One region of the Marinobacter sp. MDS2 genome, then DNA from elsewhere that is predicted to be linked to it. Evidence: riboswitches for the same ligand, from Rfam matches in the RefSeq annotation. Region 1 holds a riboswitch; the other holds the start of a gene.
The links. A riboswitch is a leader RNA that binds a small molecule or an ion and turns the genes downstream of it on or off. The one in region 1 is predicted to bind thiamine pyrophosphate.
Positions count from the first base shown of each region.

Region 2: linked by a shared signal. The riboswitch ahead of thiB (thiamine ABC transporter substrate binding subunit) and the one ahead of thiC (phosphomethylpyrimidine synthase ThiC) in region 1 are both predicted to bind thiamine pyrophosphate.

Region 1 covers NZ_JAVAJF010000004.1:105,681-109,096, reverse strand. The annotation lists gene Q9245_RS15000 (TolC family outer membrane protein) at 1-1,258, opposite strand, end outside; TPP riboswitch at 1,442-1,555, shown strand; gene thiC (phosphomethylpyrimidine synthase ThiC) at 1,635-3,416, shown strand, end outside.
Region 2 covers NZ_JAVAJF010000003.1:279,769-283,184, reverse strand. The annotation lists gene Q9245_RS14525 (START domain-containing protein) at 1-356, shown strand, start outside; gene Q9245_RS14520 (murein L,D-transpeptidase catalytic domain family protein) at 371-1,102, opposite strand; TPP riboswitch at 1,261-1,356, shown strand; gene thiB (thiamine ABC transporter substrate binding subunit) at 1,404-2,408, shown strand; gene thiP (thiamine/thiamine pyrophosphate ABC transporter permease) at 2,413-3,416, shown strand, end outside.

The sequences.
Region 1 (3,416 bases):
GCGTTCCGGCAGCCTGCTTCAATTGCAGAGAGTTGATCACGTAGTCGTAACGGGCGTTGGCGTAATCGCGAAGTGCCACGTAGAACGCCCGCTCGGCATCCAGCACTTCCACAATGTTCCGTGTTCCTACATCGTATCCAGCGCGTGTTGCATCCAGAGCACTGCGGCGTGAGATGATCGTCTGTTCAAGCGCAGAAGCGGTTTCCACGTTGTTGTTGACGGTCAGGAACAGGCTGCGAGTATTCACCTGCACATCCCGGCGAACCGTGTTCAGGTCCTGCTCAGCAACCGTTACCAGAGAGCGTTGCTGGCGAACACCGGCTTGGGTACCACCGCCCATATACAGCGGCACATTCAACTTTAGCCCGATAACGCCTTGCGTACCTTCCTGCTGCGGCATTTTGGCGTTTTCAAGCTCAGTTTCACCGTAGGACGCCACCAGATCAAGCGTTGGCATGTGGCCGGATTTGGCCACTTTCAGATTGGCTTCGCTGGCGTTCAGCTGGTATATGGCTGCCTGGATAGACCAGTTCTGATCGAGTGCCGTAGCTTCCCAGGATGCCGGGTCCATCGGATTTGGGCGACCTAGCGGAAAGTTTTCCCGCAGATTTTCCAGATCGGCGGCATATTCGCCGGTCAGGCGGGCCAGCTGTTCCCGGGCTACGTTCAACTGGTTTTCAGCGGCGATGCGCAGGCTCTTGCTGTCATCGTAGCTGGCGCGCGCTTCATACACCTCGGTAATGGCAATCAGGCCCACATCGTAGCGTTCCTGTGCTTGTTCGAACTGGCGCTGAATGGCCGCTTCGGTGGCTTGCGCGGTGGTTACGGTATCCTGGGCGCGCAACACGTTGAAGTAAGCCGTTGCCACATCAAGAATGAGCTGCTGCTGTGCCAGGTTATACTGGGCTTGCGCGGCTTCGGTCTGGAATTTACTGGCGTCGTAGCGGAACCAGTTATCGGCCCGGAAAATAGGCTGGGTGAGTTGCACGCCGTAATTCAGAGACTTGTAACTGTCACTGCCTTGACCATTGTCCGCCTCGAAGTCGATGTGGTTGGCTTCGGCATAAGCGCCGATCTGAGGCAGCAGTGTGCTTTTGCTTACGTCACTGGCCGCTTGCTGAGATTGAAAGCGCGCGTTGGCCGACGCAATGCCCGAGTCGTAAGACAGCGCCTTTTCGTAAGTCTCCATCAAATCCAGAGAAAATGCAGGCTGTGCTGCAAGCAGGGTGATCAGTCCTGGAAGTAAGCGTTTTTTCATTGTATCTCCTGACAAACTGTCTCCGGGCATCCGTAATCTGGATACAAGGATCGTAAGGCCATCGTGCCGAATATTAATGCGACAGTATGGGCCAAAAGTATCGGTGGCACATTATGGACAATAATGTGCCCCGTCTCTACACTTGAGATGCTCACACTTTGTGGGAGCAACGAATTCTATCTTCGCGTCTTGACGGGGTGCTGAATCGCCAAATTCGGGCGATAGGCTGAGATTGCAACGCAGAACCCGCGACCTGATCCGGATAATACCGGCGTAGGGATTAAGACCGCACGAACAGTGCCAAGCAGCCCTAAAAGGCGTTTTGGCAGTGCTCCGTCATGCGCGACCTGACACCTCAGATATCCTGGGAGCAGACATGACGGACATACCAGCATACCTCAGCGACTCCGCAAAAGTGGATTCGGCAGCAATCAAACCATTACCAAGCTCACGAAAAATCTATGTGCAGGGTAGCCGAGCTGATATTCGGGTGCCAATGCGGGAAATTACGGTGGGTGACACCCCGACTGAAATGGGCGGCGAGAAGAATGCGCCGGTGCTGGTGTACGACACGTCTGGCCCCTACACCGACCCGGAAGCAACAATCGACCTGCGCAAAGGTTTGGCGCCAGTTCGTGCCAACTGGATTGCCGAACGTGGCGATGTTGAACGGCTGGATGGCTACACCTCCGAATTCACCCGCCGCCGCATGAAAGATCCACTTCTGGACCCGCTTCGTTTTATGGACGAGCGAAAGCCGTTCAAGGCGAAGCCCGGCAAGAATGTCACTCAGATGCACTACGCCCGCCAAGGCATCATCACCCCGGAAATGGAATACATCGCCATTCGGGAAAACATGAAACTCCAAGAAGCCCGTGAGCAGGGGCTGGTGGATGATCAGCACCCGGGCCAGTCGTTTGGTGCCAGCCTGCCGGCGGAAATCACTCCGGAATTTGTTCGTGAAGAAGTGGCACGGGGCCGGGCAATCATCCCCGCCAACATTAACCACCCGGAAACCGAACCGATGATCATCGGGCGTAATTTTCTGGTTAAGATCAACGGCAACATCGGTAACTCCGCGGTCACGTCTTCCATTGAAGAAGAAGTCGAGAAGTTGACCTGGGGTATCCGTTGGGGCTCAGACACTGTGATGGACTTATCCACCGGCAAGAACATCCACGAAACCCGCGAGTGGATCATCCGGAACTCTCCGGTTCCCATCGGCACCGTGCCGATTTATCAGGCGCTTGAAAAAGTCGGCGGCGTAGCCGAAGACCTGACGTGGGAAATCTTCCGCGATACCCTGATCGAACAGGCCGAGCAAGGTGTGGATTACTTCACCATTCATGCCGGCGTGCGCCTGCATCACGTGCCGCTGACTGCGAAGCGGACGACTGGCATCGTCTCTCGTGGTGGTTCCATCATGGCCAAGTGGTGCCTGGCGCATCACAAAGAAAGTTTTCTTTACGAACACTTCGAAGACATCTGCGAAATCATGAAGGCTTATGACGTGTCCTTCAGCCTCGGCGACGGCTTGCGTCCAGGCTCCATCGCCGATGCCAACGACGAAGCGCAGTTCGGTGAATTGGAAACTTTGGGTGAACTCACCAAGATTGCCTGGAAGCACGACGTGCAATGCATGATCGAAGGCCCCGGCCACGTGCCCATGCACTTGATCAAAGAGAATATGGACAAGCAGCTGGAGTGTTGTGACGAAGCGCCGTTCTACACCCTCGGACCTCTGACCACAGACATTGCACCGGGTTATGACCACATCACCTCGGGCATCGGTGCAGCGATGATTGGCTGGTTCGGTTGTGCCATGCTCTGCTACGTCACGCCGAAAGAGCACTTGGGCTTGCCCAATAAGGATGACGTTAAAACCGGCATCATCACCTATAAAATTGCAGCCCACGCGGCTGACTTGGCGAAAGGCCATCCGGGTGCACAGATTCGTGATAATGCGTTGTCCAAAGCTCGGTTTGAGTTCCGCTGGGAAGATCAGTTCAACCTGGCGCTGGACCCAGACACGGCTCGGGAGTTCCACGACGAAACCTTGCCGAAAGACTCTGCCAAAGTGGCCCACTTCTGCTCGATGTGCGGGCCGAAGTTCTGCTCCATGAAGATCTCACAGGAAGTACGGGATTACGCAGCAGAG
Region 2 (3,416 bases), on a different contig from region 1:
AGTCTTCATTCAACCAGGACGAAGTGGATGGCCCTGTCACTGTTCAATCGATTGGTCAGCCTCATGCCGCGCCGGAGCAATCTGACTATGTTCGCATTCCAATGCTGAACAACAGTTTTTACCTTGAGCCATTGGCAGACGGCTGGACACGCATTACGTTCACGACGCAGGTAGATCCGGGTGGGCTGGTTCCGGCATGGATTGCCAACATGGTCGCTACCGATGCGCCCATTCGAACTTTGGAAGGTCTTCAGAAGATGATGAACAAGGAGCCGTTCAGAGACTACAGCGATGAGAACGTGCCAACCGAATTAGTTGAGAAGCACAATCTGCGCTTCTCAACGCTGGGTTCCTAAGAACGCTCGTTGGCTTACGAGTTATTACCCTGCGCCGGAGTGGCTTCGGCCACTTGGGCGGGGGCATCGCAATTCAGGAAGCTGGAACTCTGAAGCCACTCCTGATCCGGATAGTAGGTGAATACCAGCTGCCCTCCCTTCAGATTATCAACAACTGAGCGAATCACTTTTCGGTCTACTGCCGGGCAGCCGTGGCTGCGGCCAATCCGCCCATAGTCTGCCACCCAATCGGGGCTAACGTAATCTGCGCCATGAATCACAATGGCTCTTTGGCGGGCCAGGTCGTTTACCCCAGGCTCCAATCCGTCCAGTCTCAGCGCGTAACCATGGGTTCCACTGTAGCTTTCGTTGCCTTTGAACAAACCGATGCTGGACTGGTGGCTGCCTTCGATGTTCGAGAAGGCGCTGGCTTCCAAATTTCCGGAATTCTTTCCATGCGCAACCAAATCCCTGAGCAACAAATCGCCCTTGCTCAGATCGAAGATCCACATACGCTCTTCACTGGATGGCAATGAAAAATCAATCACCGCCAGCCGCTCGGGCATGGCAACGCCATTGTTCACCGCGCACTGGGTTGCTTTATACGCTGCGCCCAACACCTCGGGGTTCAAGTAAGGTGCAGACTCTCCCAACTTATCGAGCAGAGCTTTATCAAAGGATGAGGCATTCGCTTGTACGGAAAACGACACAAGTAATGCCAAGCCCGATAACCATGTAAAAGGGCGTCGTTTGGTGTGCAAAGACATACGCACATAACCTCAAAAGTTGGAATAGCTTTGTAGCTGGCTGAAAAGTGCCTCATTCTAACAGCGAACTTTTAGACTTTCGTGTTTCCGTACATTTTTTAACCTTTAGCCTACAAACACCTCGAATTTGTCCTGCCCCGGCGCCATGGTAGAATCCCGGTAACTCAACGGGGTGCCCTCGTTAAAGGGCTGAGACCACACCCGCGGAACCTGACACGGATAATGCCGACGAAGGAATTGAGTCACGCTGAACATCACAGTGTGCGCCGCGGCATGGCCCCCTCTTATAAGGATGCCGCATATGTTTTATCGCCTATCCCTTTTGCTGCTGGCCATGACCTTGCCTTTGGCCGCGCACTCCGCCGACCGTACTGTTTTAAACGTGTATACCCATCCGTCGTTCGCGGCTGAATGGGGCCCCGGGCCCGGCGTTAAAGAGGCTTTCGAGAAGCAATGTGACTGCACGCTCAATTACACGGTACTGAACAGCGGTGGTGATATTTTGCAAAGGCTGCGATTGGAAGGTGCTTCAACTCCGGCCGATCTGGTTCTGGGGCTGGATACCGCCACCATGGAAACCGCTCTTCGAACCGGCCTTATAGGTGAGCACGGGCGGTCTTTAGAAGCACTGGACTTGCCTATCGACTGGGACGACGCCCACTTCATCCCTTATGACTGGGGTTACTTTGCGTTTGTGTACGACACCCAACAGCTGCCCGAACCGCCCACCAGCTTTGAAGAACTCATCAACGCACCCGATGATCTGAAGATCATTATTCAGGACCCCCGCACCAGCACCCCGGGGCTCGGCCTGTTACTGTGGATGCATTCCGTCTACGGCGAGGAAGCCTCTGCCAAGTGGGCGCAGTTGAATGACAAGGTTCTGGCCACCACTCAAAGCTGGAGCGATGGCTACTTCTCGCTGTTCATGAACGGCGAAGCCCCGATGATTCTCTCGTACAGCACTTCGCCCGCCTATCACATGGCGGTGGATAAGACCGACCGTTACCAAGCCGTTCAATTTGACGAAGGTCACTACCTGCAAGTCGAAGTGGCAGCGCTGGTTGAGTCTTCCGATCAGAAAACGCTGGCGCGGAGTTTTCTGGATTTCATGTTGACCCCGGAGTTTCAAACGCACATCCCGCTCAAGAACGTCATGTACCCGGCCATTGATCTGGGCGACGATCTACCCAGTGTTTTCGACCGGCTGATTACCCCTGAACACACTTTTTTCCTTCCCCCTGCAGAGGTTGCCGGGCAACGCCGCCAGCTCGTTAACAACTGGCTGGATGCGATGACCCGATAACCCTATGCACTCCACACCCACGAAAGCGCCCTTCAGCCACCCGGGATGGCAGCTCATCCCGGGTCAGCTAATCGGGTTGGCTTTGTTGATACTGGTTGCCCTTGGTCTTGGCAGTATGGTGTTGACCGCAGGCGGCCTTGACCTCTCAACGGTTCTCAACAGCCGTTATTTGCGGGGTGTGGTGTGGTTTACGGTTTGGCAGGCGACCTTGTCGGTTTTGCTTAGCCTGGCACTGGCGCTCCCCATAGCCCGAGCCTTGGCAAGGTACCGGCGTTTTCCGGGCCGTTCGGCGTTACTTCGGGTGATGGAACTCAGCCTTGTACTGCCGACCATCGTTGCGGTTTCAGGCATTATTGGCGTGTATGGCCGGCAAGGCTGGGCTACCGGTTTGTTGAACGAATGGTTGCCCGGAAACGGCTGGAATCTTTATGGGCTGAACGGCATTTTACTCGCTCATGTGTTCTTTAACGCGCCGTTAGCCGCACGAGTGATGCTGCAATCGCTGGAAGCCATCTCGCCAGCGCGACTCCGTATAGCATCGCAACTTGGGCTTCGTGGCTGGTGGCTCTGGCGTTCGGTTGAATGGCCAGCCCTGCGCGCCGTGTTACCGGGGCTGAGCGCCTTGGTCTTCACCTTATGCTTTACCAGTTTTGCCATCATCATGACTCTCGGTGGAGGCCCCTCGGCCACCACACTGGAAGTGGCGATTTATCAGGCTCTGCGGTTTGAGTTCGACTTCCCACAGGCTGCCGTTTTAGCGGTCATTCAATTGTTGATTTGCGGTAGCTTGTGGTGGTTGGTGTTTCGCCAGCGCGTGGAATCCGCACTTCTTCCCAACCGGCAAGTTTCTCACGCTGTGCCGTTGAGAGCCTGGCGTGCCCAACCGTTGCTGGCTGCAGCCTTACTGGCCTTGTTCAGCTTGTTCTTGCTGCTACCCTTATTGGCGATCGGCATCCGTGGATTACCGGCACTGTTGGCACTCGATGCCGGCGTGCCCATCTATAAACA